4 regions of the Arthrobacter sp. NPDC090010 genome follow, and region 3 is predicted to be linked to each of the others. Evidence: riboswitches for the same ligand, from Rfam matches in the RefSeq annotation. Region 3 holds a riboswitch; each other region holds the start of a gene.
The links. A riboswitch is a leader RNA that binds a small molecule or an ion and turns the genes downstream of it on or off. The one in region 3 is predicted to bind S-adenosylmethionine.
Positions count from the first base shown of each region.

Region 1: another riboswitch for S-adenosylmethionine. It lies ahead of ACIPXZ_RS14985 (hypothetical protein); the one in region 3 lies ahead of ACIPXZ_RS07765 (bifunctional o-acetylhomoserine/o-acetylserine sulfhydrylase).
Region 2: another riboswitch for S-adenosylmethionine. It lies ahead of ACIPXZ_RS02475 (aminotransferase class V-fold PLP-dependent enzyme); the one in region 3 lies ahead of ACIPXZ_RS07765 (bifunctional o-acetylhomoserine/o-acetylserine sulfhydrylase).
Region 4: another riboswitch for S-adenosylmethionine. It lies ahead of ACIPXZ_RS05655 (DUF1737 domain-containing protein); the one in region 3 lies ahead of ACIPXZ_RS07765 (bifunctional o-acetylhomoserine/o-acetylserine sulfhydrylase).

Region 1 covers NZ_JBIVFT010000011.1:1,088-3,274, reverse strand. The annotation lists gene ACIPXZ_RS14990 (VIT1/CCC1 transporter family protein) at 1-492, opposite strand, end outside; gene ACIPXZ_RS14985 (hypothetical protein) at 544-843, opposite strand; SAM riboswitch class IV at 856-964, opposite strand; gene ACIPXZ_RS14980 (helix-turn-helix domain-containing protein) at 1,177-1,752, shown strand; gene ACIPXZ_RS14975 (hypothetical protein) at 1,940-2,187, opposite strand, start outside.
Region 2 covers NZ_JBIVFT010000001.1:530,730-532,916, reverse strand. The annotation lists gene ACIPXZ_RS02485 (ribosome small subunit-dependent GTPase A) at 1-91, shown strand, start outside; gene hisN (histidinol-phosphatase) at 147-962, shown strand; SAM riboswitch class IV at 1,039-1,154, shown strand; gene ACIPXZ_RS02475 (aminotransferase class V-fold PLP-dependent enzyme) at 1,193-2,187, shown strand, end outside.
Region 3 covers NZ_JBIVFT010000004.1:1,843-4,029, forward strand. The annotation lists gene ACIPXZ_RS07765 (bifunctional o-acetylhomoserine/o-acetylserine sulfhydrylase) at 1-1,108, opposite strand, end outside; SAM riboswitch class IV at 1,196-1,313, opposite strand; gene ACIPXZ_RS07770 (hypothetical protein) at 1,492-1,956, shown strand; gene ACIPXZ_RS07775 (VOC family protein) at 2,140-2,187, shown strand, end outside.
Region 4 covers NZ_JBIVFT010000003.1:63,367-65,553, forward strand. The annotation lists gene ACIPXZ_RS05650 (PLP-dependent aminotransferase family protein) at 1-890, shown strand, start outside; SAM riboswitch class IV at 1,056-1,162, shown strand; gene ACIPXZ_RS05655 (DUF1737 domain-containing protein) at 1,318-1,608, shown strand; gene ACIPXZ_RS05660 (rhodanese-like domain-containing protein) at 1,605-2,006, shown strand; gene ACIPXZ_RS05665 (O-succinylhomoserine sulfhydrylase) at 2,010-2,187, shown strand, end outside.

The DNA of each region.
Region 1 (2,187 bases), on a different contig from region 3:
GCCGGTGGCCGCCATGCCCATGACGAGCGAAAGGTTGCTGACGAGGCCGTCGTTGGCCCCGAAAACCGCGGCTCGGAAGGTTCCGGAGAGGCGTGCCCGGCCGCGGGTGGCGAGGCCCCGGACCACCTCTTCGTGGATCTGCTCGTCTGCCGCCATGGCGGGTGTGGCGTGCGGATCAGTGGAGTACGGGGAACGGCCCTCGGCCCGCTGGGCGAGCGCCAGGACGAACACGGAGCCGAAATGGCGGGCCAGGAAACCCAGGAAACGGCTGTTCAGCGAGGCCGGGCGGGGCTTGCCGGCGTCGTCGCCGAGCAGGCTGAGCCAATGTGCCTCGTGGCGGCCCTCGGCTTCGGCGAGGGACAGCAGGATCGCCTTCTCCTCACCGTCACGGCGAGCGGCGAGCTCCCGGTAGACGGAAGCCTCGGCTCGTTCGTCGGCCAGGTACTGCTGCCAGCGTCTGATATCTGCAGCGGAGGCTTGGGGGGTGCTCATGAACACGGGCTCCTGGGGTCGGGATGATGGTGGCGCCCCATTGCGCAGCCCTCACTTTAGCGCGAAATTCCGCGGATTTTCGGCCGGTTCACCGAGGATTGTTGTTTCGGTCGACCGCAAACCCGGGAGCGGTTGCAAGAGGAAATGCAGTGCTCGTCCGTCCCGCAGTCCGGTGGCGGCGACGCGTACGGTGAGCGCGCCGTCGTTCCAGAGAGGTCTGCGCACCGCGCGGCTCAGGGCGTCCAGCAATTGGTGCGGCTGAGGACAGAAGTAGTGCTGCGGCACGCCCTGGAGGTGAAGCGTGACCCGGCCGCTCTGCGGCTCGACGGAAGGGATGACGGTGACGGACATCGAAGCCTTTCGGCAATGCTCTTGCCCCGCCAGTGGAACGGGGCCGCTTCTGCATCCGAGCCACCCGTGAACATGGGGTTGGCGGGTGGCCAGTCGGAGCTTGGCGCCACCTCTCGTGAAGCTTCCTTTACTCTAGATCACGACGACGTCGCGCGGCCCGCGCCCGGACGTCCGGGCTGCAGTGTGACGCTGCGTGAACGGGTGAGCTCACGACGCGAAGTTGCGGGGCAGGCAGGGCCTGGTGACTGGTACTAAACTCCTAGGCAGATGCTGCCCGTGAGCCGGATCACCTCCCTTGTTCTTCGCAGCCCCGTCAGAGAAGGAATGGCCGCCATGAAAGCCCTGCCCATCGAGCCGAGCAATGCGCCGATCAACATCGGGTCCAGGATCCGCGCGGCACGCAAGGCTCAGCGGATGACGATCGAGCAGGTCGCGGAGGTGACGGGCTTGACCAAGGGCTTCCTCTCCCGCGTGGAACGCGACCTCACCTCGCCGTCGGTGGCGTCCCTTGTGACCCTGTGCCAGGTGCTTTCGGTCGACATCGGTGACCTCTTCGCCGATACGGAGGTGACCCTGACCCGCAAGGATGAGGCTCCGAGAATCTCGCTCGGCGGCGAGGGCATCGTGGAGACGCTGCTGACGGGCCGTTCTGAGCGCAGGCTGCAAGTGCTCAAAGGCATCATCGAGCCGCGCGGCAAGGGCGAGTCGGAGCTGTATGCCGTCGACTGCGACGTCGACGTGCTGCACGTGGTCAAAGGCAGGATCGTGCTCACCTTCTCCAACGAACGGTACGAGCTCTCCGAAGGGGACACCCTCAGTTTCCCGGGTCGCGAACCGCACACCTGGCTGAACCCCACCGATGAGGAAGTCGAGGTCCTCTGGGTCCTGGTTCCTGCTGCCGCGGCATGAGTCGTGGCGGCATGATCGATGGCTGAGGCGCCGGTAATCGGGCCCTGAGTCCGCTATCCACGGCGCCGACGCCTGCCGAGTCAGCTATTGGGGGCGTGAGTCAGCTACCCCGGGCAGCGGACTCACGCCCCCAATAGCTGACTCGGCGAGCCCGGAACGGGTGTCGAGTCTTGGCGCTGCGAGACCGTCAGTTGCGTAGCGCGGCTGCAGAATCCTGGGCTCGGAGCGCCGCTTTGATCCGTCTGCGCACTCCTCCCGGGTCATCGAGGTCCGCCCAGCTCAGCCGGACGAATCGCCACCCCAGCTCCATGAGATGACGTTCCCGGAGGCGCTCTTCGTACAGGGCGCGTTCCGTCGGCTTTTCGCCGAAGTACTTGACCTCCCCATCGAACTCGACGGCCAGCATGCTGTCTGGCCAGGCGAAATCCAGATATC
Region 2 (2,187 bases), on a different contig from region 3:
GGCCGGGGCCTCCCGCCTCGACTCGTTGCGGCGTGTGCTGGACGCCGGAATACAGGAAGAGCGGGAAAGCAAGGAACTCGGAGCCCCATGAGCACTTCGGTGCGTCGCGGGCTGTGGGTCCTCCCGCGATGGGTACGGTTTAACCCATGACGGTCCCCACCCAGAACTACACCGATGACCTCCGCCTGGCGCACGTGCTGGCCGACCAGGTCGATGCCCAGACGATGGAACGCTTCAAGGCGCAGGACCTGAAGGTCGAGACGAAGCCGGACCTCACTCCGGTCAGCGACGCGGATCGCAGCGCCGAGGAGTACATCCGTGGGCAGCTGTCCCGGTCCCGGCCCCGCGACGCTGTCATCGGCGAAGAGTTCGGGACCACCGGGCACGGCTCCCGCCGTTGGGTGGTGGACCCGATCGACGGAACCAAGAACTTCGTGCGGGGCGTGCCCGTCTGGGCCACCCTGATCTCCCTCATCGAGGATGACGAGGTTGTCGTGGGCGTTGTCAGCGCGCCTGCCCTGGGCAAGCGCTGGTGGGCATCCAAGGGCCATGGGGCCTTCACCGGCCGCTCGCTGGCCTCCGCCACCCGCCTCAAGGTGTCTGACGTGCACCGCATGGAGGATGCGTCCCTCAGCTATTCCAGCCTTCACGGTTGGAAGGAACGCGGGATGCTGGACAGTTTCCTCGACCTCCACGATTCCGTGTGGCGGACCCGGGCGTACGGTGATTTCTGGTCGTACTGCCTTCTGGCTGAAGGCGCCGTCGATCTGGCCTGTGAGCCGGAACTGAACCTCTACGACATGGCGGCCCTGGTCCCGATCGTCACGGAGGCTGGAGGCCGTTTCACCTCATTGGACGGGCAGGACGGACCCTTCGGCGGCAACGCCGTGGCCAGCAACGGCATCCTCCACTCCGAGTTCCTGCACCGCCTGAACCCTGCCTTGGACGATCTGCTTCCCTGAGCTCCGAAGTCATATTCTGCGTAACAATAGCGGCGCGTTCCCCTGCGGACGCGCCGCTGTCGTACGCTCGTGAACAGGTCACGAGTGCCAGCGCTAAACCCCGGTTTGCTGGCCGGCAACCCTCCAGACGCGGTGGGGTGCCCCGGGTGACGACCAGGCCGACCGCAGACAGCGGATCGGCAAGCGCGGCGCCCGCTCAGCGGGCCCCTCCACGATGCAGAGGTCCCAGCATGTCCGTCAACACCCTTGCCCGCCGTACCGCTCAGGCCGCCCATGCGCCGTCGTCGCCGGCCGCGCATCCCTTCGCGGCCGTCACCGGAGCCGAGATCCAGGCACCGCTCATCCAGGGCGGCGACATCCGCTACGCCAACCTCGACTACGGGGCCTCCGCTCCCGCGCTGAGCGTGGTCTCCGCCTATCTGAACGAGATCCTCCCGTACTACGCCAGCGTGCACCGCGGGGCCGGTTATGCGTCCCAGATCAGCACCTCGGTCTATGAGAACGCCCGCGAGATCGTGCGCGAGTTCATCGGCGGTCGGCCCGACGACCTGGTGATCTTCACACGCAACACCACCGATTCACTCAATGTGCTGGCCGGATGCCTTCCCCAGAGGAACGGCGAGCAGGCCGGGGAGGTCCTGTACCTGGACATCGAGCACCACGCCAATCTGCTGCCGTGGCAGCGCGTGGCGCACCGCAGCCTGGTGGCCCAGGAGACTCTCACCGAAACCGTGTCCGCCATCCGTGAGGAACTTGAGGCGGGAGGTGTTTCGCTGCTGGCGGTGACGGGCGCCTCGAACGTCACCGGAGAGATCCTCCCGATCGCCGAGCTGGCCGCACTGGCCCACGAGTACGGTGCCCGGATCGTGGTGGATGCGGCGCAATTGGCGCCCCACCGCCGCATCGACATCAGCGCCCTCGACGTCGACTACCTCGCCTTCTCGGGGCACAAGCTGTATGCCCCGTTCGGTGCCGGAGTCCTCGTGGGCCGCGCGGACTGGCTCGACGCGGGAACCCCCCACCTGCTCGGCGGCGGGGCCGTTCGTGAGGCGCGGCTCGATTCAGTGACGTGGACCACCGGTCCGGCCCGGCATGAAGGCGGCTCGCCCAATGTGCTCGGTGCCGCGACACTGGCGCGTGCGACCCAGGTGCTCGCGTCGCTGGATCACGACACCTGGCAGCAGCACGAGGCCGATATCAGGCGCCATCTCGAGGAGGGCCTCAC
Region 3 (2,187 bases):
GCGCGTCCACGAAAGCCTTGCCCGCCTCCAGGCCACCCGCGATTTCGAACGCGACCACCGCGCCGATGCCATTGGGCCCGTACTTCCGTCCGCGCTCGAACCACGGGCTGCTCGGAAGCCCGGCGAACGCGACGCGCTCGACGTCGTCGCGGGCCTCAAGGAACTCGGCCACCTTCTGAGCGTTCTCCACGTGCCGCTCCACGCGGAGGCTGAGCGTCTCCAGCCCCTGGGCGATGAGGAAGGCATTGAAGGGGCTGACAGCCGAACCGAGATCGCGCAGGAGCTGAACGCGGGCTTTGAGGATGTAGCTGAGGTTGGCGCCCAATGCGCCGTCCGCGCCGAGGTCCCGGGCATAGACCAGACCGTTGTAGCTCGGGTCCGGGGTGTTGAAGCCCGGGAAACGCTCGGGGTCGGCAGCGAAGTCGAACTTGCCGGAGTCCACGATGACGCCCGCGATGGCCGCACCGTGCCCGCCGAGGTACTTCGTGGCGGAGTGGACCACGATGTCGGCGCCCCACTCCAACGGGCGGATCAGATACGGAGTGGCCAGAGTGTTGTCCACGACGAGCGGGACTCCGGACTCGTGAGCCACTGCCGAGACGCCTTCGATGTCCAGCACGTCCTGGCGTGGGTTGGAGACGACCTCCGCGAAGAACAGCTTGGTGTTCGGCTGAACTGCGGCACGCCACTGTTCCAGGTCGTCCGGGTCCTCCACGAAGGTCACCTGGATGCCGAACTTCTTCAGGGTGTTGGCGAGCAGATTGTAGGTTCCGCCATAGAGGCTGGGGCTCGCGACGACATGGTCGCCCGCCTCAGCGATGTTGAGGATCGCGAACGTCTCCGCGGCCTGACCGGAGCTCAGCAGAAGGGCGGCCAGGCCACCTTCCAGACTCGCGATCCGCTGCTCGACGGCGTCCTGCGTCGGGTTGCCGATCCGGGTGTAGATCGGTGCGAGTTCGGCGAGGGCGAAGCGGTTCGCGGCACTCTCGGCACTCGGGAAGACGAAGGAGGTGGTCTGGTAGATCGGCAGCGCCCGTGCCCCGGTGGCGGCGTCCGGTTCCTGACCGATGTGGATCTGGCGTGTTTCGAAGGACCAGTTGTTGCTCATGGCTTTCCTTAGATTTCAAGGGCCAGGTACGGTCTCCCCCACCATCGCTGGCGTCAGCCTGCCCGGAGGAAGGTAGACGGCGCCCACGGCCCGCGCTTGCGCACCGGCCTTGGCGCCGGTCCGCCTGGTCCTCACCCGGGGCACCCCGCCGCGGACGGAGGGTTGCCGGCCAGCAAGCCGGGGCTCAATGCTGGCACTCATGACCTGGAACCCAGAGTAGGGCGCGGCCCGTCGACGCGAAAAGGACGGCGTCACAATACGTCGCGGCGCCATGCCTCCGATCACCGGATGGGCACCTCTCCCCATTCCCACTTCAGCAATTCGGTGGGTAAATGTAGTACATCTGCAAGACATGCAGATGCACCCATTCAAGGAGTTTGATCATGAGCACCCGAATGAACCCCACTCCGAAACTGATCCGCCGGGCAACCGCCGCACTGGCGACCGCAGGCCTCGCCTTCGCGGGCCTCCTGGCCGCCAGCGCTCCGGCCGAAGCCGCGACCTACGGCAAGGCCGGCACGGTCGTCAAGCAGTGCACTGGGATCAAGAAACAGAGCTGGACCTTGCCGGGCACCAAGGCGACCCTGCAGTACTGGTACTCCACCAAGAACGGTGGCACCTCTTGCGCCATGGTGTACGACAACGTCTCCGGCAAAAACACCATGTACGTCAGCCTCAGGCCGAAGACGGGCCAGGGATCCTTCGACTACGGCCTGTACGAGTACTACGCCGGCGGCGCACAGCTCACCAATACAAAGGGCAAGTGCGTGTATGTCTACGCCGACATTTCGAAGACGAGATACTCGAAGGTCCTGGGCTTCAAGAGCGCCACCATCTGCAACAAGTGATCCGCAGGGTCTGCAACTGACCCGGACAACAACTCTAAGAGGGCTTCGGTGGCACGAAACAACGCCGCCGGAGCCCTCGGCGCATTCCACTCGACCGCACAGAAAACCAGGCGTTCACAGCCTCCAGAGCTAGTTAGGCAACCCTAAGCTGAGTGCCACGTCACAAAGTGCAAGGATGAAGCCATGCGGATGGACCACGTTTCTTACGCCTGTGAAAGTGACGGCCTGGAG
Region 4 (2,187 bases), on a different contig from region 3:
TCCTGCCAGGCAGCCAGAGCGCACTGAGCTCGCTCTTCCGTGCCCTGGTGGGGCACGGAAGGCCCGTCATCATGGAGTCCCCCAGCTACTGGGGAGCCATCCTCGCCGCAGCGCAGACCGGGGTCCGCCTCGTCCCCATCGCCAGCGGACCGGACGGCCCGGATCCGGAGGACCTGGACCGCGCCTTCCGGGAAAGCGGAGCGCGCGCCTTCTACGCCCAGCCCAACTACGCCAACCCGACCGGCGCTCAATGGGACGCCATGCGACGGCAAGCGGTGCTCGACGTCGTCCGTGAGCACGGCGCCTTCCTCATCGAGGACGACTGGGCGCACGACTTCGGCATCGAGACGCGCCCGCGCCCGGTCGCGGCGGAGGACGACGACGGGCATGTGGTCTACATCCGCTCGCTGACCAAGAGCGTCTCTCCTGCCGTCCGGGTGGCCGCCGTCATCGCCCGCGGCCCCGCGCTCCAGCGCATCCTCGCCGACCGGACCGCGGAGACCATGTACGTGAGCGGGCTGCTGCAGGCCGCGGCGCTCGACGTCGTCACCCAGCCCGGTTTCCTCAGGCACCTGAGCGCCGTGCAGCGGCAGCTGGGTGAACGCCGGGATCTCTTGCGGTCCTCGCTGGCCGAGCACTTGCCGGAGGTCTTCGTGGAGCAGGTGCCCCGCGGCGGGTTGAACCTCTGGGCGCAGCTTCCCGAAGGCACCGACGTTCCCCGCCTGGTCCGCGATGCCGCGGCTCGTGGTGTCCTCGTGGCGGACGGTGCTGGCTGGTTCCCGGCAGAGCCCTCGGGGGCATATCTGCGGCTGAACTTCGCTGGACCGGGGCCCGAGCGGTTCCCCGAGGCCGCCCGGCTCCTCGCAGAGGCATTGCACGAGCAGGACTGATCCGTTGCCCCGGTGCCGCGAGACGCCACTTGAGCACAGTGTGAGGGCTCCGGACTGTGCTCAAGTGGCGTCTCGCGGAAGGAGCGGCGGGCGCGACGTTTCATGACAGAAGATGAAGGATCGCGTCGCAGTCCCCAAGGGGGCCTGGTGCTAGATTTTTGGATGAGTAACGAGTACCGGTGACAAGCCCTGACTGACCGGTCGGCAACCCTCCTCACGCGGCGGGGTGCCTCAGGTGACTACTCGGCATGTGTCAACTGCAAGCGCGAAGGAGCCTCCCATGCCTGCACCCAAAACCCCCGCGCGCCGCGCGACCACCGCAAGCGGTGCCGCCAAGGCGACGACGTCGAAGACCGGCACCCCACGGGCCCGCACCACCCGGAGCGCGGCGACCAAACCGGCCTCCACGAGCGCGAAGGCGACCTCCGTGGAGGAAGCCGCCGTCGTTCCCGAAGAGACGTCCGCGACGCCGGCCCCTCGCCTGCCGTACCGCCTCCTGACCGGCCCGGACACCCGCGAGTTCTGCGAGCGGGTCTCCGCCGCCCTGGCCGACGGGTACATCCTCTATGGCAGCCCGTCCGTGACGTTCAACGGCAAGACGGTGATCGCGGCCCAGGCCGTCGTCCTGCCCTACGCCCCTCCCGCTCCTCCGGCACCCCTGGTGGACCCGTACGCCGTCCCCGCGCCGGGCTTCGCCCCCTATGGCGGTGCCCTGTGAGCTACGCGGGAGATCTGACCCCGCAGCAGGCCTGGGACAGGCTCAAGGACGGCGCGGTCCTGGTGGACGTGCGCACCGAGGCGGAGTGGGCGCACATCGGCCGCCCGAAGGCTCCGTCGGGCGAGCCCCTGTTCATCCAGTGGAACCTGGCCGGCGGTGTGCCCAACACCGGCTTCCTGACCGAGCTGGGCGCCCAGGCACCCGCCCCGGGCACCGCCGAGCTGGTGTTCCTCTGTCGCTCCGGCCAGCGCTCCATCGCGGCCGCGGAAGCCGCGACGGCGGCCGGCTGGGCCTCCTACAACGTCCTGGAAGGCTTCGAGGGCGTCCCGGACCGCTTCGGGGAGCGCACCGTGAACGGCTGGAAGAACAGCGGCCTGCCGACCTCGATCGGCGGCTGAGGCGTGGCGTTCAACCCCGAGACTGAAAACTGGTCCCCCGCCACCCAGGCGGTGCGCGGCGGTCTGGACCGCACGGGCTTCTACGAGACCTCCGAGGCGCTGTTCCTGAACTCGGGCTTCGTCTACGACTCCGCGGAGGCCGCCGAACGCGCCTTCACGGGTGAGGACGAGCGCTTCGTCT